3 regions of the Rhizobium sp. 9140 genome follow, and region 1 is predicted to be linked to each of the others. Evidence: predicted binding sites of a transcription regulator. Region 1 holds the regulator's gene; each other region holds the start of a gene.
What was found. Region 1 encodes LexA, which represses DNA repair genes until DNA is damaged. Its sites were predicted from a motif close to TGTTCNNNNTGTGTTCNG; they were not measured.
Positions count from the first base shown of each region.

Region 1 (7,349 bases):
GCGATTTGTTGGCGGAACCGCCGGCGGATGTCTCCTTCTCCGGCAGCGGCTTGTCGGCAAATTCCGCAATCGCCAAGCCATCCGCAAGCCGCAGTGAGGTCTCCAGACTGTCCGCAAGTCTTGCCGCGATATCGCCGCGCACCACCAATCTGTCGACGACCACATCGATGTCATGCTTGTACTTCTTGTCGAGCGCGGGAACATCGGCAATCTCGTAGAACTGACCATCCACCTTGACGCGCTGAAAGCCCTTCTTCATGAGCTCCGCGAGTTCTTTCTTGTACTCGCCCTTTCGCCCTCGGATCATCGGCGCGAGAATGTATAGGCGCGCACCTTCCTCCATCCCTAGAACGCGATCGACCATCTGACTGACCGTCTGGCTCTCGATCGGCAGACCTGTCGCCGGCGAATAGGGCACGCCAACGCGCGCAAACAAAAGGCGCATGTAGTCGTAAATCTCGGTGACCGTTCCCACCGTCGAGCGCGGATTTTTCGACGTCGTCTTCTGCTCGATGGAAATCGCCGGCGACAGGCCTTCGATCAAATCGACGTCCGGCTTCTGCATCATCTCGAGGAACTGTCGGGCATAGGCCGAAAGGCTCTCGACGTAGCGGCGCTGCCCTTCGGCATAGATCGTATCGAATGCGAGCGACGACTTCCCGGAGCCGGAGAGGCCCGTCATCACGATCAGCTTGTTGCGCGGCAGATCGAGATCGACGCCCTTCAGATTGTGCTCCCGCGCACCGCGGATCGAAATGGTCTTGAATTCGCTCATGGTCGGACGCTCTGCTTGGGGACGAAGCCCTTACTTAAGATCATTACTTCATATGTCGAGGCGTGTTTTCGGGAAACCGCTATTCCTTTGTCGCGGTGAACCGCTGTCTGTTGTCACAACAAACCCCAGTCTGTGATCCCCTCTGCGGCCTGGAAAGGCCTCGCTTGACAGGATCATACCCAAGACATAGAACAAATAAAGAACAAATTTGTAAACTGTTGTGGATTGCTGCTGGCCGAGGGCGAAATGCCGCGTTCAACAGCGTAGACTTGGCACACGATGCGGATCGTTGAGCCGCTTTTAGGAGACAGGGAAAAAGATGGCTGGTAGCGTCAACAAGGTGATCCTCATCGGCAACGTCGGGGCGGACCCGGAGATTCGGCGGACACAGGATGGCAAGCCGATCGCAAACCTGCGCATCGCGACATCCGAAAGCTGGCGTGACCGGAACTCCGGTGAGCGGCGCGAGAAAACGGAGTGGCACACCGTCGTGGTCTTCAACGAAGGCCTATGCAAGGTCGTAGAGCAATATGTAAAGAAGGGCGCCAAGCTGTATCTGGAGGGTGCGCTGCAGACCCGCAAGTGGCAGGACAAGGACGGAAACGACCGTTACTCCACGGAAGTGGTGCTCCAGGGCTTCAACTCGACGCTGACGATGCTTGACGGTCGCGATGGTGGAGGCAGCGGTGGCGGTGGCGGAAGCCGTGGCAGCTCGGAATATGGTGGCGGAAGCGGTGGGGCAAACTACGGCGACGATTACGATCGCCCCGCCCAGTCCTCGGGTGCCCGATCGGGTAGCACCGGCGGATCAAGCGGCGGCTTCTCTCGCGACCTGGATGACGATATCCCGTTCTGATTCGCGCAAGGTTGCCGCGGGTTGATACCTAAATTCGATGTCTCTTTCGCGCCGTCATGGGTAAGCTCATGGCGGCGTTGCTATTGTGAAGCTGAGGGAGGTTGTGCGTCGCCAACAGTTCCTCTTTTCGTGGAGTTCAAAAGCAACGCTTACGACGAGCGCCCGCTGTTGATCCTTCCAGATGTGGTTTAACCACAATGCCACTTGCAGAACACATGAGGAACATATAACACTGTTCTTGCTTTGTTTCGTGACTCTGGAGTCGATTGATTATGCTGACCCGCAAGCAACAGGAACTGTTGATTTTCATTCATGAGCGCATGAAGGAATCGGGTGTTCCCCCCTCATTCGATGAAATGAAGGATGCACTGGATCTCGCGTCCAAGTCCGGCATTCACCGGCTGATCACGGCCCTTGAAGAGCGCGGATTCATCCGGCGCCTGCCCAACCGGGCACGAGCGCTTGAGGTCATCAAGCTGCCTGACGCGTATCTGGCGGCAGTCCCGCCCAAGCGCGGTTTTTCGCCGAGCGTGATCCAAGGAAGCAGGGGAAGCTCCGCACCTGACAATGCGCTGAAGTCAGCGGCTGAGGTTGGCAACGACAATAGCGTGTCGGTTCCGGTGATGGGGCGCATTGCCGCGGGCGTCCCGATTTCCGCCATCCAGAACAATACGCACGATATCTCCGTTCCCGCCTTTATGATCGGCAATGGCGAGCACTACGCTTTGGAAGTCCGAGGCGACTCGATGATCGAAGCGGGTATTCTGGACGGTGACACCGTGATCATCCGGAATGCCAACAGTGCCAGCCCCGGTGAGATCGTCGTTGCCCTCGTGGATGACGAGGAAGCGACCCTTAAGCGTTTCCGCCGCAAGGGCGCCTCTGTTGCTCTTGAAGCAGCCAATCCAGCGTATGAGACACGAATTTTCGGCCCAGAACGCGTGAAGGTGCAGGGAAAGCTCGTCGGCTTGATTCGCCGTTACCAGTAAGAGGCGAGGACGTCGCCATCGGGAGGATTGATCGAAGTCTTGTTGTCCTTAGGTTCCTGCATATGGAGCTTTTGCAGCGTGCTTGTTAAGGTTCAGGTTTTCCACGGTCCTGGTTGATGACTGTCCCGGCGACAACAGACAAAATCGTAACCGTCACATTTTGCAAATGGAAGATTTGAGGGTTGAGCCATCAGCCTCCTTGTCAGTCCGGCCTTGAGCCGGAGCTTGGCTACCTGACGTCCGTGAGATGAGGAGACACGTTTGAGCGCGCGGACGTGACGTCGCTGGATGCCGCATCCAGTAGGGGATGACGAAGGGGTCATTGGTGGCTCATGAAATCTCGTGGTGTGAGATCTGAGCAAATCTTCGTCATTTATTAAGTTACCAACCGGCCGGAAATTTGCGCCACCTGTCGTCCTGTTCGTAAACAATTAGGCGGAACGCGTTCAGTTCTGAGGCTTGCCAGCTTTAACGATATCTGCACGTGAAAGTCTATGGAACTGCATGGACAGGCCGGCGTTTACCGGGTGAACACAGCGGAGGCGAGCATGTCTGGAATATTGCAAATATTTCGGGCAGTCATTTTTGACCTTTAGGAAGGTGGCTTTGTGGGAGGTGCGATGTTGTGAGTATGCACAACCCCAGACGAAGTTCCGGATTTGGCAAAAGACTGTTTGTAGCCGACACAGAAACTACTTGGTTTTCTAGTCCGGGTGAAGCGGTGGCAGGTAAAAACCAATCAAATCTCTGCCTTGCCGAATTACGGTCGGGTTAGAGATTTCAATTCGCTTTTTTTGGTGTTGCTTACAGCCTATTTACGAGAAACGCGCATTCTTATGCGATAAGGACGTCATTATGAGAATGATTTTTGTCGGGATGCTTGCATCCGTCCTCAGTATACTTGTGATCAAATATGCAAACAACGATCTGGGAAACAGTGTCCTGTTGACGACTGTCGGAGCAGCTAGCTCGCTGTAATATCCGGGCATGTCGGCCAGCTACTCCGATATATTAAAGGCGTTATTCGAACATCGGGCTCATCATTCGTGGATGGTGTAGGACCCCATTTCGCATAAATTTTGCTTGTCCTCCGTCGTTGCGAGATCTGAACCCTCTTCGAATTCGAAACGCATGTCGTAGTTACAAACGTCTCTACCGTCTGCAATCGTGAGCTCGATTGTCTCACCGGGATTGAGAACCTGCTCGCCGAACACGTCTCCCTCCCAATCACTAACACCGACAGGTGACGTGTAGAATCGCGTGAGAACGGATGTCGTGCTGTTCTTCAATGTGAACACAAGATCCTCGGCCTGCGCTGCCCCGGACATAAAAATGGCGCTGATGATAATCGCGCCTGTCGTAGTGATTTTCATTGTTCCCCCCGTAAATCTAATATGTCGCCAATGGATTGACGATGAAGGGATATTACCGAGTCTCTTGTCGGATTCAACTGGATTGTGGACGTTTGATAAACAGACGAGCGCTGTTCAAACGTGCTGCAATTTCCGAATGCGCGTTCTCACCATCATTCATGCAGCAGTTCGGCCGTTATCTTGCACGCCAAACAGATGTAAAGATTGCGCAGCGCATTCATTTCGAAATCTGCGGCGTTCCACTGACTGGCAGCGCTCGCCTACGTTCGGAGAATGCAAACTGGACGGCCGCCGTGATCTCGTGGCAACGACGTGACGTCAATCTGTCGCCCGACCCCGTTCTTGAATTAACGGCAGTCGCGTCCGAGCCCCTTTTGCCAGAACAAATACGCTGCGTCCACCGTGCGTGTCGTTGAAGATCACACTAGACCATAGTGTTCAGGTGGAAGACGGCGAGCGATGGCCGAGTATGCTGCTGTTCGCCAAGCGAACACTGCGTAGCCCGAGCCACCGCTGGTATCGAGCTAGGCCCAGGAGTGGTCTTGCAATGAGAGGGCAGAAAGTAAACGGATCGCCACACCGCATTTCCGTGTAACGGAGCTTTAAGCGGCCAGATTGCCACACCTAAGAAACTGCAGGCATTTTCAGGCCGTTACAGGTGCATGAAAGGTGCGTTGGAGGCCTCGCCCGGAATTGAACCGGGGTGCAAGGATTTGCAGTCCTCTGCGTCACCACTCCGCCACGAGGCCTCATCGGGTCGAATTAACGAACCGTGGCCAGCGTTTAGAATCATCCTAGACGAAGCGCAAGAGGTTCGATCCGATTTCGGTACTTTTCTTGGATCCAACCAGTTTCACAATTGAAGTTTCCCGCGCTGGCGGAAGAGGTGGGATTCGAACCCACGGTACGGTCTCCCGCACGCCGGTTTTCAAGACCGGTTCCTTAAACCACTCGGACACTCTTCCTGAGGCTTTTCGCCTTGCGAGGGTTTGGTTGGATTAGCGGTTGGAGGGCGGGTCGTCAACTCGGGGTTTAGGCAGCTGTCGACATGGGCCGCGGGGGAGCCGCTGCACGGTCCATCCAAACACTATTGGCACTAAGGTTTGGAACAAAGAAAGATTGGAGGTGTTCCAAAAGCAGATAACCCGCCGTAACGGAGATCGAAAGATGCGGAACGCTTTAATTTGCGCAGTTTTTGGCGTTGGTATTGCTGTTTCTCAACCGGCAATTGCCGCGCTTGGCGATCCGTCGTCTTACCCGAGTGGGGGTATCGTCGTGGCAAACCTCGACTATTCGACGCTAAAGGGGAGCATTGCCAACGACCGGACCGGGGACCTCTGTGTTCCGCCGGAGGAGCAGTACATTCCTTCCTTCGTACGTGATATGCGGGGCCGGATCGTCGGCGTGAATTACACCGTAATCGAATATGTCTGCTGAGATCGCCTGCCATCAGGGTTGGTTGACCGTAACCAAGCATTAACCATAAAAACCAATTCCGTGACGTGTGCGAACCCTGTGTTCGCATTTATGCCACGTTGCTGTCATTTTTGACGACTGTATCTTTTTGGTACGATCGACGCGCCTGCAAGGGGCTCAGGCGTTCCGGTTTCGTCAGACAAACGGCAATGTGGGACAGATGACTTTCAGACAATACGCACGTTTCCTTGCGAGAGGCGCAGGCTTTGTGGCCGTTCCCGCGATTTGCCTGGCGCTGACGTCCTGCGGAACCACGGCGCAGGTCGAGGCTCCGAAGAAGCGGAGCAAAGAGTATTTTCCGGAGTCGGTCTATGGCGTCAAGGCGAGCCCCCGCGTCGCCGAAGGCAAGAACATTCCGAAGGGCGGCGGGCGTTATCAGGTCGGCAAGCCCTACAAGGTCAAGGACAAGTGGTACACGCCGAAGGAAGACTTCGGCTACAACAAGGTCGGCGTTTCCTCCTGGTATGGATCTGCGTTCCACGGTCGTTTGACCGCTAACGGCGAAGTTTACGATACAGCGCATCTCTCTGCTGCCCATCCGACTTTTCCCCTTCCCAGCTATGCCCGCGTGACGAATGTCGAAAACGGGTCTTCGGTCATTGTTCGCGTAAACGATCGTGGCCCGTACGAGTACGGGCGTATCATCGACGTCTCCTCCAAGACGGCCGATCTCCTGGACATCAAGCGCAAGGGTAGCGCGCAGGTACGGGTGCAGTATGTGGGCCGTGCGCCGCTCGAAGGCAACGACATGCCCTATCTCATGGCGTCCTATGCGGCCAAAGGTAGCCGCGTGCCTGGTATCTCTCCGGAAGGACAGATCGCGTCCGGCGTCATGGTCGCTTCAAACGAACCTCTGTCGCGACAGATGAAGAACCTCGGATCTTCGGATCTTGGAACGGTTTCAGTTCCGGCCAAGGCGCCCGTGCCGCAAGCGGCGCGCAATCAGGCGGCGCCGTCTGCAAACCCTTCGCTCGACAACGCATCATCGATAACGGCCCTTGCCGAGACGCAACATGTCCTGCGCGCGCCGGGCGCCATGGAGGCCCTGGAGGCTTTCGTGACGTTGCCGGACATCGGCCCCATTCCCGCAGAACGACCAGGCAGTTACGGCAAGCCGGGTAACGGCATTCTGTATGCCGCGGCCTACGTGGAAGCGCGCGTCAGCGCCTCGGAAACCGCGTTCGATGCCATCATGGTCGATCCGCAGGCTTTGACCTCATCCGCCATCATCGCGCATGCCAAACGCAACGCTCGCTGAGACCGGCGGGATGAGGGCGGCCCCCTGGGAGGCTTCGTGAAGCGGCGCACGCTCGGCAAGACAATGGCGCTGACGATCGCGCTTGCGCTCGGTAGCACCACCTCCGGCGCACAGGAATTCGACACCGCGGCGCGCCAGGCGCTGGTCATCGATGCGCTGACGGAAACCGTTCTCCTTGAGAAAGCGGCCGACGAGGCCGTGCCGCCGGCTTCCATGGCCAAGTTGATGACCGTCGAACTGGTGCTCTCGGCCCTGAAGGACGGGAGCCTTTCGCGCGATACGCTTTTTCCGGTCAGCGAACATGCTTGGCGGACTGGCGGCGCGCCATCCGGCACATCGACAATGTTTGCCGGGTTGAATTCCAGAGTCTCGGTCGGCGATCTGCTTCAGGGCGTCGTCGTGCAATATGCCAATGATGCCTGTATCGTCCTGGCGGAGGGCATGGTGGGCAGTGAGGCCACCTTCGCAGAGCGCATGACGACGCGGGCGCGGGCGATCGGGCTGAAAACCTCGACATTCGCCAATCCGACCGGCTTGCCGGCGGAAGGCAATTTGACGACGATGCGGGACCTCGTGACGCTCGCGCGCCATCTCCGCGCGGCCTATCCCGATGATATGCCAC
Region 1 is NZ_FJUR01000001.1:2,392,419-2,399,767, reverse strand. Features, by position in the region: gene uvrA (excinuclease ABC subunit UvrA) at 1-775, opposite strand, end outside; gene GA0004734_RS11330 (single-stranded DNA-binding protein) at 1,095-1,631, shown strand; gene lexA (transcriptional repressor LexA) at 1,904-2,620, shown strand; gene GA0004734_RS11320 (hypothetical protein) at 3,661-3,993, opposite strand; tRNA gene GA0004734_RS11315 (tRNA-Cys) at 4,669-4,742, opposite strand; tRNA gene GA0004734_RS11310 (tRNA-Ser) at 4,869-4,958, opposite strand; gene GA0004734_RS11305 (hypothetical protein) at 5,161-5,430, shown strand; gene GA0004734_RS11300 (septal ring lytic transglycosylase RlpA family protein) at 5,630-6,727, shown strand; gene GA0004734_RS11295 (D-alanyl-D-alanine carboxypeptidase family protein) at 6,764-7,349, shown strand, end outside.

Region 2 (7,349 bases), 420 kb from region 1:
CCTGCTCCTTGACGGTGGCGATGGACGACATCGGCACGATCTTGCCGTCGCTGGTCTTCAGGAACAGGTTTTCGAGATCGGTCGGGTCGTTGACGGGATTGGTGGTCGAGAGCAGCTTGACCGGATAGGCCTCGCCTTCGACATAGACGTCGATGACGCTATTGCCGTCGAGCATGGCCTGCAATGCCGCAGACAGGCCATTGATGTCGATGCCGAGATCGGAGGCGCGCTCGCGGTCGATGGTGACCGATAGCTGCGCCTGGTTCGCCTCGTAGTTCAGACGCACGTTTTCGAAGCGGCCGCTGTCTTCCATCTGCCGCACCAGCTTGGCGGCGGCATCGCCGAGCGCCTTGTAGTCGTTGCCGACCAGGGCCAGTTGCAGACCGTTGCCGGCACCGCGGATGCCAAGGCTGTTCGGCTGCACCGGGAAGACGCGAATCGAGGGGATCTCGGCCGAGAGGCGTGAGATTTCGCGCGAGATCTGCTGCTGCGTCCGTTCGCGATCGCCCCAGGGCGAGAGCGACAGGACCATGAAGCCATTGTTGACCGAACCGCCCTGCCCCGAGATGGAATAGACATTCGCGATCTCGCCGGCCTTTACCATCGGCTGCAACGCATCCTCCACCCGGCGCATCTGCGCCTGCGTGTAATCGAGCGAGACGCCCTGCGGTGCCTGCATGCGCAGCAGGATACGTGCCCGGTCCTCCGTCGGCGTGAGTTCGGATGGCAGGGTCGTGAACGCGATGCCGCCGGCGACGACGACCATCACGGCCGCCAGAAAGACCACAAGCGGTGAATCGAGACAGGCCCTGAGCGATCGCCTGTAACCGCGGGCAAACATTCCGCCGAGGCGGCCGAGGAACCCGCTATGGCCATGCCCTTCGGGCTGTGCCTTCAGCATGCGCGACGCCAGCATGGGACAGAAGGTCAGTGCCACGAAGGCGGAGAGAAGGATGGCGAAGGCGAGGACGAAGCCGAACTCGCGGAAGAGGCCACCCGTCTGCCCCGGCAGGAACGACAAGGGAATGAAGACGGCGGCCAGGGTCGCCGTCGTCGCGATGACCGCGAAAAACACTTCGAGCGTGCCGAGAACGGCCGCGGCCCGTGGTCCCATCCCCTCGCTTCGCCGTCGCACGATGTTCTCCAGCACGACGATCGCGTCATCCACCACGAGACCGGTGGCGAGCACGATCGCGAGCAGCGTCAGGATGTTGATCGAGAAGCCGGCCATGTAGATGGCGGCGCAGGTGCCGATCAGCGCGATCGGCATGGTCAGAACGGGGATCAGCGTTGCCCGCCAGTCGAGCAGGAACATGTAGATCACCACCGTCACGATGATGACGGAGGCGACCAGTGCGATCTCGACCTCGTGGATGGCGCCCTGGATGAACACGGCATCGTCGCTGGTGATCGTCAGATCTGTGCCCGGCGGCAGGATCTTGCCGATCTCGGCCACCGTGGTCTTTACGCCGTTCGAAATGTCGAGCGTATTGGACTGCGCCTGCCGGATGATGCCGAGGCCGATGCCCTGCTTGCCGCCGGAGCGCAGCGACGACGTGCCGATATCCGGCCCCATCGTTACGGTGGCGACGTCGCCGAGTCGCACGTTCTGCCCGAGAATAACCTTCTCGAACTGCTCCGGCGTCTGCAGGTCCGCCGTCGCACGGACGGAGAGGTCCTGATTGGCGCTGGTCAGCGATCCCGCGGGAACGTCGAGCGAGGCGCTTGCCAACGCTGTGCGCAGGTCAGCCACGGTCAGGCCGCGGGCGGCAAGCTTGCCCTGGTTGACGTCGATGCGGAAGATCTTCTCCTGCTCGCCGTTCAGCTGGACGTCGGCCACGCCTTCGACGGAGGCGAGCCGGTCGGTCACCTCGTTTTCGGCCAGCAGCGTCAGGTCTTCCATCGACAGTGTGTCGGAGGTGAGCGCGAGGCGCAGAATGGGCTGGCTGTCGGCATCCGCCTTCACGATCTGCGGTGCATCGGCGCCATCGGGAAGATCGTTCGTCACCCGGCCGAGCGCATCGCGCACATCGTTGGATGCCTGCCCGATATCGGTCGTGTCTGAAAACTGGAGTGTCACCCGGCTCTGGGCATATTGCGAGGTGGAGGAGATATCCTTGATCCCCTGCACGCGCGACACGGCCCCTTCGATCACCGAGGTCAGCTCCCGATCGACCGTTTCGGGTGCCGCCCCTTCGAAGCGCGTATTGACGGATACGACCGGCTGATCGACCTCCGGCAATTCGCGGATCTCGACGCCGTTCAACGCCGCAAGGCCGGCCACGATGATCAGCGTGTTGACGACAAGCGCGAAGATCGGCCGCCGGATGAAAAGGGCGGTAAAGCCCGCAGAGCCGCCCGCACCTGTCTCGTGAGCACCGCTCATCGCGCGGCCTCCGCGCCCGTCGCCGCGGGTTGCGCGCTCGAAACCTTCTGCTCGGCCGCATCACCTGCAGCTCCCGCCGGCCCATTGGCGACCTTGACCTCGCCGCCGTCCCTCAGCCTCTGCACGCCCTCGGTCGCCACCATATCGCCCTTCTCGAGCTTGGCATCCACCAGCACCTTGTCGGAGTTGCGCTGGATGATCGTCACCGGTACGCGCTCCGCCTTGGCTCCCACCACGCGCCAGACATAGGAGCCGTCGGCGCTCCACTGCACCGCGAGCGGATTGACGGTGGGATAGCTGTCGCCGGGAAAGCGGACGTTGACGGAAAAGGACATTCCGGCCCGCAGGCTGTCGTCCGGATTGTCGAGACGCGCCCGCACCCGCAAGGTTCGGCTCGCCTGGTCGATCCGGTTGTCGATGGCGTGGATGGCACCGGTCAGCTGGCGCGTCACCTGCGCCACCGCAACGGCGGAAACCTCCTGGCCCACCTTGATACTGGTTGCGAACCGTTCCGGAACCCAGAAATCGACGAGGATCTGCGACCGATCATCCACCACGGCAATCGGCGTCGAGGTGGTGACGTAGTCGCCGGGATTGACGGTGATGATGCCGACAATGCCCTTCGACGGAGCGACGATATCGCGCCGCGTCAGATCGAGTTCGGCGGTCTTCAGCGCCAGCTCGGCGGCCTGCTCGGCGAACTCGGCCTCGCGCAGCGTCGCGATCGAAACCGCATTGCCGAGGCGGCGGTTGCGTTCCACCTTGTCGCGGGCGGCGTCCAGCAGCACCTTGGCCTGAGCGACGGCGAGCACCTGCTCGTCGCTGTCGAGCTTGGCGATCACCTGCCCCTGCTCGATCCGCTCGCCGGATTTGACCAGCACTTCTGTGAGATTGCCGGTGGAAAGCGGCGTTACGGCGACGGAGAGGATGGCCTCGCCGTTGCCGATGGCGTTCAGCCGGTCATTGACGAGCGCGGTTCCCGCGGCCTCGGTCACGACGAGCGGCGTCTGGTTGCCGGCTGCTGCCCGCTGCGTCCCGCTCTGTCCGCCCCGTCCCTGTCCCTTGTCGCCCGATGCAGCCGAAGGCGCGACCAGTGCAACAACGCTGCCGGGCACACCGGCAGACACGAGCATCGGCCCGGCCGATGGCCCAAAGCGTACCCAGGCGGCGAGGCCGACAAGGAGAATGACGAGGCCGAGGGCCAGCTGTTTCCAGATCTGCATGCAGGTCTCCGACGTGGGCATTCCCGAAAGGGACGGTTCAGATGAGCGGAATGCAATACTTTGCCCAAGGTACCGGGCAGCCCGCATGTGACGCAATCCCGCAACATCATCATTACGCAATTGTAATGATGATGGATTTCCCCGGTTCAAGAGATAGCTGCACCTCTGCGCAGGGAATAAAAGAAGAACGCAATTCTGGCCTTTCGAACCCGAATCACTACATTGAACCGCATGAGCAACGGTTTCGACGACATCCCCTTCTTCGACGAAGAGCCCGCACGCGCGCCCGCGAGAGGCGAACGCCGAGGTGCTGACGCGACAGATGTGCCCGTTGGTGCACGCGATGGGCGTCCAGAGCAGGATCAAGACAACGCCCCGGCACGAGGTCCCTCCGGCCTTGCAGCCCGCGCCATGGCCGCCCGCGACCGCGACCGTGCGCCGGACTATCTTTCGGGTCTCAACCCGGAGCAGCGCCTTGCCGTGGAAACGCTGGATGGCCCCGTGCTCGTGCTGGCAGGTGCCGGCACCGGCAAGACGCGTGTGCTCACCACGCGCATCGCGCATATCATGGCCACCGGTCGCGCCTATCCGAGCCAGATCCTTGCCGTTACCTTCACCAACAAGGCGGCGCGCGAGATGAAGGAGCGCATCGGCGTTCTGGTGGGCGGCGCGGTCGAGGGCATGCCCTGGCTCGGCACATTCCACTCCATCGGCGTCAAGCTCTTGCGGCGCCATGCCGAACTTGCCGGCATCCGTTCCGACTTCACCATTCTCGACACCGACGACGTGACCCGTCTGATCAAGCAGATTCTGCAGGCCGAATCCATTGACGACAAGCGCTGGCCGGCCAAGCAGTTCGCCCAGTTGATCGACGGCTGGAAGAACAAGGGCCTGACGCCCGCCGACATTCCGGAAGGCGACGCGCGCGCCTTCGGCAACGGCAAGGGCCGTGAACTCTACGCCGCCTATCAGGCGCGCCTGCGCACGCTCAACGCCTGCGACTTCGGCGACCTGCTGCTGCACCCCATCGCTATTTTCCGTAAGCATCCCGATCTGCTGCGCGAATATCACGCCCGCTTCCGCTATATTCTCGTGGACGAGTATCAGGACACCAACACCGCCCAGTATATGTGGCTGCGGCTTCTTGCGCAGCGACCAAGCCCTGCCAAGGGAGAGCCGCGCACGGCAGACAACACGGTCAACATCTGCTGCGTCGGCGACGACGACCAGTCGATCTATGGCTGGCGCGGCGCGGAGGTGGACAACATCCTGCGCTTCGACAAGGACTTCCCCGGGGCCGTTGTCATCAAGCTGGAGCGCAACTATCGCTCGACCGCGCATATCCTTGCCACCGCTGGTCATCTGATTGCACACAACGAAGGCCGCCTCGGCAAGACGCTCTTCACCGACCGCCATGACCCTGACGACCAGAAAGTCCAGGTTCACGCGGCTTGGGACTCGGAAGAGGAAGCCCGCGCTGTCGGCGAGAAGATCGAACAGCTCCAGCGCGACAAGCACATGCTGAACGACATGGCGATCCTCGTGCGCGCCTCGTTCCAGATGCGCGAGTTCGAAGATCGTTTCGTCACGCTCGGCCTCAACTACCGCGTCATCGGTGGTCCGCGCTTCTACGAGCGCATGGAGATCCGCGATGCGATGGCATACTTCCGGCTGGTCTGTCAGGATGCCGACGACCTCGCTTTCGAGCGCATCGTCAACACGCCAAAGCGCGGCCTTGGCGATACCACCATCCGCCTGCTGCACGACTACGCCCGCGCCCGCGATATCCCGATGCTCGCGGCCGCTGCCGATATCATCGAGACCGACGAGGTGAAGGCCAAGGCCCGCAAGTCGCTGTTCGACGTCGTCACCATGGTGCGCCGCTGGCAGGGACTTCTCGAAAACACGCCGCACACCGAGCTTGCCGAAATCATCCTCGAGGAATCCGGCTACACCGACATGTGGAAGGTCGACAAGACGGCGGAAGCCCCGGGTCGGCTCGAAAATCTGAAGGAACTCGTGCGCTCGATGGAGGCGTTCGAGAGCATGCGCGGCTTCCTCGAACACGTGTCTCTGGTCATGGATGCCGAGCAGAACGAGAACCTCGACGCCGTCAACATCATGACGCTGCATTCGGCCAAGGGGCTCGAATTCGATACGGTGTTTCTTCCCGGCTGGGAGGAAGGCCTGTTTCCACACCAGCGCTCGCTAGACGAAGGCGGTCGCTCGGGGCTGGAGGAAGAGCGGCGCCTTGCCTATGTCGGCCTGACCCGCGCCAAGCGCCGCTGCCACCTCTGGTTCGTCTCCAATCGCCGCATCCACGGTCTTTGGCAATCGACCATCCCCTCGCGCTTCATCGAGGAACTTCCTGTCGATCACGTCGAAGTGGCAGAGATGGAACAGTCCTACGGTGGCTACGGGCGCGGCGGCTACGGCCAGTCCCGCTTCGACAAGCAGGAGCCGTTCCAGAACACCTATGCGACACCGGGCTGGAAACGCGCGCAGGCCAACAAGACCGACGCGACCCGCGACAACTGGGGCAACCGCTCCGGCGTCGCCATCGATCGCATCGGCTATGGCGAAAGCGGCCCCAAAGCCCGCACCATCGAGGGTGAACTCACCGTCCGCTCGACGGTCGAAACCCCGTCGAAGTTCGGCGTCGGCGACCGCGTGTTCCACATCAAGTTCGGCAACGGCAATATCGCGGGTATCGAAGGCAACAAGCTGACCATCGACTTCGATCGTGCCGGACAGAAACGCGTTCTGGACGGTTTCGTCGAGAAGGTGTGAATCCTAGCGCCTGACCGCCAGCCAGATCACGTGGCGTGCGCCGCCACGCTTGCCGTTGGCACGCGTGGACACCGCCTCGGCCTCGAATCCTGCGTCTTTCAGCCGGCGCGTGAAACGCGGATCCGGCCCGGAAGACCAGACGGCCAGCACGCCGCCCGGTCGAAGCGCCGATTGCGCCGCCCGCAGCCCTTGACGGTCGTAGAGGCTGTCATTGGAGGCACGGGTCAGCCCATCGGGACCATTGTCCACATCGAGCAGGATCGCATCATAGGCCGACCGCGCGGCGGCGATGCAGGCACCGACATCACCGTCATAGATCGTCACCCTCTGATCATCAAGGCAACCCTTGAACACGCTCTCCATCGGCCCCCGCGCCCATCGCACGACGGCTGGCACCAGTTCGGCAACCGTGACCTCAGCGTCTTCCGGCAGGATCGCAAGCGCGGCGCGCAGCGTGAACCCCATGCCGAGCCCGCCGATGAGGAAGGCGGGACGCGGGCGATCGCCGATCTTCTCGCGGGCGAGAGACGCCAGCGCCTCCTCCGAACCGCTGAGCCGGCTGTTCATCAACTCGTTGTTCCCGAGCATGATGGAGAACTCTTGGCCCCGACTTTTCAGCCGCAGTTCGCCCGCACCACCGGCAGCGGTTGCGCCGGGAATTTCAGCTCTATCGATTTCGATCCAGGGAAGCATGGGCAAGGGTCCCGTTGAACACAGGCATTCCCTACCGCAGATCGCGGCAGACGGGAACCGGCCGTCGCCCGGATCACCCGTTGCGCGAGAACAGCGAGGCGAGCGTCTTTGCCGGCTTGGAGAACCCGCCCTTCATGCTCTTGACGATGACCATCTGGGTCACCTCGCCGCGCTTGAAAGCCTTGAGGAAGCGGGGATAATCGGCAAAGGCGACACAGCCGTGGCTGTCGCCGCGGTTGCGCAGGAGGTAGCTGTGG
Region 2 is NZ_FJUR01000001.1:2,812,899-2,820,247, forward strand. Features, by position in the region: gene GA0004734_RS13240 (efflux RND transporter permease subunit) at 1-2,386, opposite strand, end outside; gene GA0004734_RS13245 (efflux RND transporter periplasmic adaptor subunit) at 2,383-3,609, opposite strand; gene GA0004734_RS13250 (ATP-dependent helicase) at 3,841-6,399, shown strand; gene GA0004734_RS13255 (spermidine synthase) at 6,403-7,092, opposite strand; gene GA0004734_RS13260 (DUF2778 domain-containing protein) at 7,166-7,349, opposite strand, start outside.
Region 2: a site for LexA is predicted at 3,782-3,799, ahead of GA0004734_RS13250 (ATP-dependent helicase). Genes of this name have one in related genera too.

Region 3 (7,349 bases), on a different contig from region 1:
CGTTCAACCCGCCCGGGCCGCCGCGCAGGCAATAGCCGTACTTGCCGGGAATGGCCGAAACCTTCTTGGACGCCTCGGCGAAGTCTTCCAGCGTCTTCGGCGGCTCGGTGACGCCGGCCTGTTCGAGCAGCTTCTTGTTGTAGAACATCGCCCGGAGATAGAAACCGTAGGGCAGCATGTAGGCCGTGTCCTTGACATCGCGGCCGAGTTCCAGCGTGCGGGCGCTCAGGTCCTTGGTGTATTCCCACTCCTTCAAGTAGGGCTCCAGGCTCTCCAGCATGCCGTTATTGGCGTAGAGCGACAGCCATGTGTCCGGCATTTCGATGACGTCCGGCACGTCGCCGGCCGAGACCATGGTCGCGAACTTCTGGAAGGCATCGCTCCAGGGCAGCGAGACGATCTCGACCTTGGTACCCGGATTGGCGCTTTCGAACTTGGAAACGATGCTTTTCAGCGTCTCGGTTCGCTCCGGGCTGGTGATGACCTCGACGAGCTTCAGGGTGGTATCGGCCAGCGCCGTGCCGGCCATGAGGGCTGTGAAGAGTGTGGCTGCGATCAGGCGTTTCATGCTGTTCTCCCTTTTTTTAATGTGTGAATGACAGTCTCAGGCCGCAGTGGTTGATGTCGCGGCGTGGATGGCGGGCTCCAGATCGGCCCAGAGCGCTTCGGTTCCCTCCAGCCCTACATGCAGACGGACGGAACGGGCGCTGATGCCGAAGGTGTGTGCGGAATTTGGCTGCGCCTTCTGCTCCAGTACGACCTCGCCGGGAACGATCAGGCTTTCATGCCCGCCCCAGGACACGCCGAGCTTGAAGAGCCGAAGCCGGTCGGCAAAAGCCCTGACATCGACACCCTCGCGGAAGATGAAGGAGAAGAGGCCGGACGTGCCGTTCAACCCCGGCGGCAGGCGGTTGGCAAGGCCGGGATGGCACACGGTCTCCACGGCATCCATCGCCTGAAGACGCGTCGCGATCTCCAGCGCGGATGCCTGATGCTGCTTCATGCGGATCGGCAAGGTGCGCAGACCCCGCACGATCAGCCAGGCGTCGAACGGCGAGAGCTTGCCGCCGAGATAGGGATAGGCCTCGCCCCGAATACGGTCGATGAGCGCCTTTGGGCCTGCCACGACGCCGGCGACGACATCGCTATGTCCCCCGAGATATTTTGAGGCCGAATGGAGCACGAGATCGCAACCGAGCGACAAAGGCTGCTGGAAGATCGGGCTCGCCCAGGAATTATCGATGACCGAAATAGCGCCGTGACGGCGGGCAATCCCCGCAAGCGCACCCACGTCATGCGCCTCCATCACCCAGCTCGTCGGGCTTTCCATGTAGAATAGTTTTGCACCCGGCATCGCCGCCTCGACCGCCGCCTCGTCGCGACCGTCGACATAGGTAACAGCGATGTTCATGCGCTTGAAGAAGGTGCCGAACAGGCGAAAGGCGTCGGGGTAGAGATGGCGGACGGCGACGATCCGGTCCCCGGGCTCGACGAAGGACAAGACCGTCGAGGAGATCGCAGCCATGCCGCTCGCAAAACCAAGCGCATCTTCCGCCCCTTCGAGCTTCGCCAGCATTTCCTCGAACAGGCGGACGGTCGGGTTCAGGCCACGGGTATAGACCGGCCGGCTGCGCTCGCCCCGATAGGTCGCGACCATCTCGTCATAGCTCGAAAAGGTGAAAAGCGAGGTCTGCACGATCGGCGGCACGACGGCCTCGAAAGCATGGGTCTCGTCATGGGCGACGATCAGCGAGGCGGGATCGAAGAGATCGTGGCCTGGGGTCATTTCGACATGTCCTTGATATCTTCCTCGACGATGGCGAGGATCTTCAGTGTTTCCGTCCGCGCAGCCTCGGCGTCGCCTGCGGCGATCGCATCAAAGAGCGTCCGGTGGAAGGGAAAAGAGCGCGCCGCAAAATCCGGCCGGTCGAACGGCTTCGACCAGAAGCGCTCGAAACCGCCGCGCATCTGTTCGAGCAATTGCCGAAACAACGGGTTGTGAGTGGCGTCGTAGATCGAGAGGTGGAATGCGAGATCGGCCTTGCCTGATGTGCCCTCGGCAAGATGCACGGTCTCCATTTCGTCGAGGCGGGCTTCGATGGTCTCAAGGTCCGTCTCCGTCCGGCGGCGGGCGGCAGCCATGGAGGCCTCCACCTCGATGCCGCGGCGAACTTCGAGCGTCATCAACAGCGCGTCGCGAAGGCCGACGGTTTCGAACGAGAGCGGCATATGGACCGTGCCGGCGGAAATTGGCTTCAGCAGGTAGTTGCCGCTGCCCTTGCGGCTCTCGACGACTCCCAGCGCCTGAAACTTGCCGATCGCCTCGCGGATGGTCGATCGGCCGACACTGAGCGCCAGCATCAATTCGCGCTCGGCTGGCAATCTGTCCCCAGCCTTGAGGCCAGCATGCTCCACATACTGCGCCAGCGCCGTCTCGACCTGCTGCGCCCGGTTCATCGGCGGCAACGGCGCGATCCGCGTCGGTGAACGGGGCGACGCACTCACGACAGGAACTCGGTCAAAAATGATTGGTCTGACATCCTGCCAATTGAAGATGGCTGTGATGGTTTGTCAAGATGCTGCCGTCGGAAGCTTTATGCTTTTTGCTCATCGATATCTCACGACCCAAGGATGTCTGCCGTAGACTGACGGTTGTGTCACCCATCAGCGATGGCCCCGCCGGTAGCTGCGACGGCAATCGCGTCGAGCTTCCGGATATTGCCGAGGACGGTCTCAGCAATATCCGGGCGGCCATGCTGTTGCCTGCCTGCCAGCGTCATTGCGATCCGAAAGGAGAGCGATTTACGCACCGGCCGGGGGAATGACACCCTTGGTGAACAGGAAGCAGCCGTAGAACCGCGTTTCCCCCGTCGAGATGACGCAATAGGCCTTCTTTGCCAGATCGTAGAAGGCGAAGCGCTCGATCCCGTACATGGGGCAAGGCTTCCCCTCGGCGTGGTCGATCTCCGCCTGAACCTCGCGTTGCACATCCGGCACCTCGTCCGGTGCGCCCATGACTTCCATGCGGCCCGCCGAGTTCTGCAGTGGTGTATCCAGCGGCAGCACCGAGAGGATCGTGGCGATCGCCTGCGGTGCACTCAGATTGGCCATCGTCAGCGGCCGCCCGATGACCGTCTGTCGCCCGACGCTATCTGTGGGAAAATTGGTGTCCGATATGACGAGCGTATCGCCATGCCCCATGGAGCGGAGTGCGTGCAGCACGTCGGCGCCAAGCGCCGGATGAATATTCTTCAGCAAGAAAACCTCCCATTACGTCTTCGTCGCGGCTTCCGCCGCGATCTCTGAATGCCCACCTCACGGCTCCGACCGTAAGGCCCTTGACGATGTAACGCTCCAGAAGGATTCCGGCCAGCACCAAAGGCATGATGGCAACTTTCGACCACCCGTTGATGCCCTGCGATCCTGTCTGGCTCGCGACCGTCGCAGGCAGCGTCTTCGCATTGGAGCTGTCGAGAAGAGCGTCAACCAGCTCTGACCTTGAGCAGATAAGCCTGACGCAATCGCGACGGCCCTGTTCAAGCTTTTCCCCGGCTGATATGTTCGTTATTTGTTCCCAAGTCCTCGGTGCGGCGATTCTGCGTCTGGCTCCGGAACATGCAGGCAGGACGGGGAAGACGACATGGCGGCGGCAGCCTATCTGGAGACGTTGAACGAGCGGCAACGCCAGGCCGTCGAGCACGGCATCGTCTCCAACGGGACAATATCCGACACCGTCGCAGGTCCGCTGTTGATCATCGCCGGCGCCGGATCGGGCAAGACCAATACGCTCGCGCACCGCGTCGCCCATCTCATCGTTCACGGTGCCGATCCCCGCCGTATCCTTCTGCTGACCTTTTCGCGCCGCGCCGCGTCCGAGATGGCGCGGCGGGTCGAGCGGATCTGCCGGAAGGTTCTTGGTGCTAACGCGGGCGTTCTGACCGATGCCCTTGCCTGGTCCGGCACGTTTCATGGCATCGGCGCCCGCCTGCTGCGGATGTACGCCGAGCAGATCGGCCTCGACATCGATTTCACGATTCACGACCGTGAAGATAGTGCCGACCTCATGAACCTCGTGCGTCACGAACTCGGCTTCTCCAAGATGGAAAGCCGGTTTCCGACCAAGGGCACCTGCCTGTCCATCTATTCCCGAGTGGTGAATTCGCAAACGCCGCTGACCGACGTGCTGCGCCTGCATTTTCCCTGGGTCGCCGGGTGGGAAGCACAGCTGAAGACCCTGTTTGCCGCCTATGTCGCCGCCAAGCAGGCCCAGAACGTGCTCGATTACGACGATCTCCTGCTCTATTGGGCGCAGATGGTGTCCGATCCCGGCCTCGCACAGGATATCGGGAATCGTTTCGACCATGTCATGGTGGACGAGTATCAGGATACGAACCGGCTCCAGGCCTCGGTGCTGATGGCGCTGAAGCCCGGTGGTCGCGGCCTGACCGTGGTGGGCGACGATGCACAGTCGATCTACGCCTTTCGCGCCGCCACCGTTCGTAACATTCTGGATTTCCCCGGCTCCTTCAGCCCGGCGGCGGATGTGATCACGCTCGACCGCAATTACCGTTCGACCCAGACCATTCTCGCTGCCGCCAATGGCGTCATCGATCTCGCGCGGGAGCGGTTCACCAAGAACCTTTGGACGGAGCGCCAGTCGGCAGAGCGACCGAAGCTGGTGACGGTGAAGGACGAGACGGATCAGGCCGCCTACATCGTCGAGCAGGTTTTGGCCAACCGCGAGACCGGCATGACGCTCAAGCAGCAGGCCGTGTTATTCCGCTCCTCCAATCACAGCGGGCCGCTCGAAGTCGAACTGACGCGGCGCAACATTCCCTTCGTGAAGTTCGGTGGCCTGAAATTTCTCGACAGCGCGCATGTGAAGGACATGCTGGCCGTGCTGCGGTTCGCGCAGAACCCGCGCGACCGGGTGGCAGGCTTCCGGCTGCTGCAGATGCTGCCGGGCGTCGGCCCGCAAACGGCGGGCAAAATTCTCGATGCGATTACGGCCGATCCCGAGCCGCTCGCAACCCTGGCCGAGATCCCCGCCCCGCCCCGCGCCGGCGACGACTGGAGCCGCTTCATCACCATGCTGGAAAGCCTGAGAAAGTCTGGCCCGGGCTGGCCGGCAGAGATCGGTCTCGCACGGATGTGGTACGAGCCGCATCTCGACCGCATCCACGAGGACGCGGAAACGCGCAAGGCGGACCTCCTCCAACTGGAGCAGATCGCCACCGGCTATGCCTCGCGCGAGCGCTTCCTAACCGAACTGACGCTCGATCCGCCGGATGCCACGAGCGACCAGCCCGGCGTACCGCTGCTGGACGAGGATTATCTCATCCTCTCGACCATCCATTCCGCCAAGGGGCAGGAATGGCGATCCGTCTTTATGCTGAACGTCGTCGATGGCTGCATCCCGTCCGATTTGGGAACCGGAACGACGGAGGAAATCGAGGAGGAGCGCCGCCTTCTCTATGTCGGCATGACGCGCGCGAAAGACAGTCTGTCGCTGATCACGCCGCAACGCTTTTTCACCCACGGGCAGAACCCGCAAGGCGATCGGCATGTCTATGCCGCGCGCACCCGCTTCATTCCCGCAACGCTGCTGCAGTTCTTCGAAAGCACGACCTGGCCGTTGATATCAGCCTCCGCCTCGGAACGCAGCGCGCGGGAAATCCGCATCGACGTTGCCGCCCGCATGCGCGGCATGTGGAGCTAGGCCGTGCAGACGGGCGCTTCCGATAGGGCGGAAACGGCAGCAAGAGCGGCGGCCCGCGAGGCTCAGGATTTGGCGGAAGCGCTGGCCGCGCCTGTCCCCGATGCTGCACCGGGGGAAAGCGTCGAGCGACGGGATGCGCCGGTGCGCAAGATCATCCATGTCGATATGGACGCCTTCTATGCCTCGGTCGAGCAGCGGGACAACCCGGAGCTTCTCGGCAAGCCGGTCGCCGTCGGCGGATCGGCCGCACGCGGCGTCGTGGCGGCAGCGAGCTATGAGGCGCGGGTGTTCGGTGTGCATTCCGCCATGGCGTCCGTCACCGCCAAGCGCAAATGCCCGGACTTGATCTTCGTCAAACCGCGCTTCGAGGTCTACCGCGCCGTGTCGCAGCAGATCCGGGAAATCTTTGCGGACTACACACCTCTGATCGAGCCGCTGTCGCTGGACGAGGCCTATCTTGACGTCACGGAAAACCTGAAGGGCATGGAGATCGCAACCGAAATCGCCGCCGAGATCCGTGCCCGGATCTTTGCGGCAACCGGTCTCACGGCTTCGGCAGGTATCAGTTACAACAAATTTCTTGCCAAGATGGCGTCCGACCAGCGCAAGCCAAACGGTCAGTTCGTGATCACGCCGAAGAACGGCCCCGCCTTCGTGGAGGCTCTCCCGGTGAAGAAGTTTCATGGCGTCGGCCCGGCGACGGCCGAGCGGATGAAGAAGCACGGCATCGAGACGGGTCTCGACCTCAAGATGAAGCCACTCGCCTATCTCCAGCAGCATTTTGGCAAATCCGGCGCCTATTTCCACGGGATCGCGCGGGGGATCGACGAGCGGCGCGTGCGCCCGGACCGGATCCGCAAGTCGGTTGGCGCCGAGGACACCTTTAGCGAGGACATATCCGACCTCGCTCTCGCCGAGGCCGAACTGCGCCCGTTGGCGGAAAAGGTCTGGCGGTACTGCGAGGCGCACGACATCGCCGGCAAGACGGTGACGGTGAAGATCAAATATGCAGACTTCACGCAGGCGACGCGCGCGCGAACGCTCGCGGCGAACTTTGCCCGTATCGAAGATGTTCTTGAAGTCGCCGACCAGTTGCTGGCGACGGTCCATCCCTTTCGCCGGCCTGTGCGGCTTCTCGGCGTAACGCTGTCATCGCTAACGACGGCGGGCGCAAGTGCTGAAGCGAGCGAGGCATCGCAGCTCGATCTCGGTCTGTAAGTCTCTCAGCGCCCGGGAAGCAGCAAGCGAGCGATAGGCTCAAAACGAAAAAGCCTGCCGCGGGAGGAGGTGCGGCAGGCTTTTCGATAAGAACCGAACGGCGACTGGGAGGAGGATGTCGCCATTCCGTCGAACGATCCTGGGAGGAGGAGGGGAGCGTTCGAACTACGAAGGGACGCGGGAGGAGGTGCATCGCTTCGTTGGAATAATATTTACGCCGAGATGGCTGCTCTTACGAGAGGCAATGTTGCAGTGCAGCTATGCAGAAATCGAAGGACACGATAGCTATGTCGCTTCATCGGTCGGCAGCGTCGCCACGCATCGCCCTTGTTCACAATGTCAGTCTGTGATTGCATTGAGAATGCCGATCCGGCCTCGGAGGTTTCATGCTCTTGTTTCTCGCATTCCTGAT
Region 3 is NZ_FJUR01000002.1:252,226-259,574, forward strand. Features, by position in the region: gene GA0004734_RS18590 (ABC transporter substrate-binding protein) at 1-568, opposite strand, end outside; gene GA0004734_RS18595 (PLP-dependent transferase) at 605-1,786, opposite strand; gene GA0004734_RS18600 (FadR/GntR family transcriptional regulator) at 1,783-2,457, opposite strand; gene GA0004734_RS18605 (RbsD/FucU family protein) at 2,803-3,258, opposite strand; partial or broken gene GA0004734_RS26470 (carbohydrate ABC transporter permease) at 3,314-3,481, opposite strand; gene GA0004734_RS18615 (ATP-dependent helicase) at 3,641-5,719, shown strand; gene dinB (DNA polymerase IV) at 5,801-6,937, shown strand; gene GA0004734_RS18625 (DUF4126 family protein) at 7,324-7,349, shown strand, end outside.
Region 3: a site for LexA is predicted at 3,559-3,576, ahead of GA0004734_RS18615 (ATP-dependent helicase). Genes of this name have one in related genera too.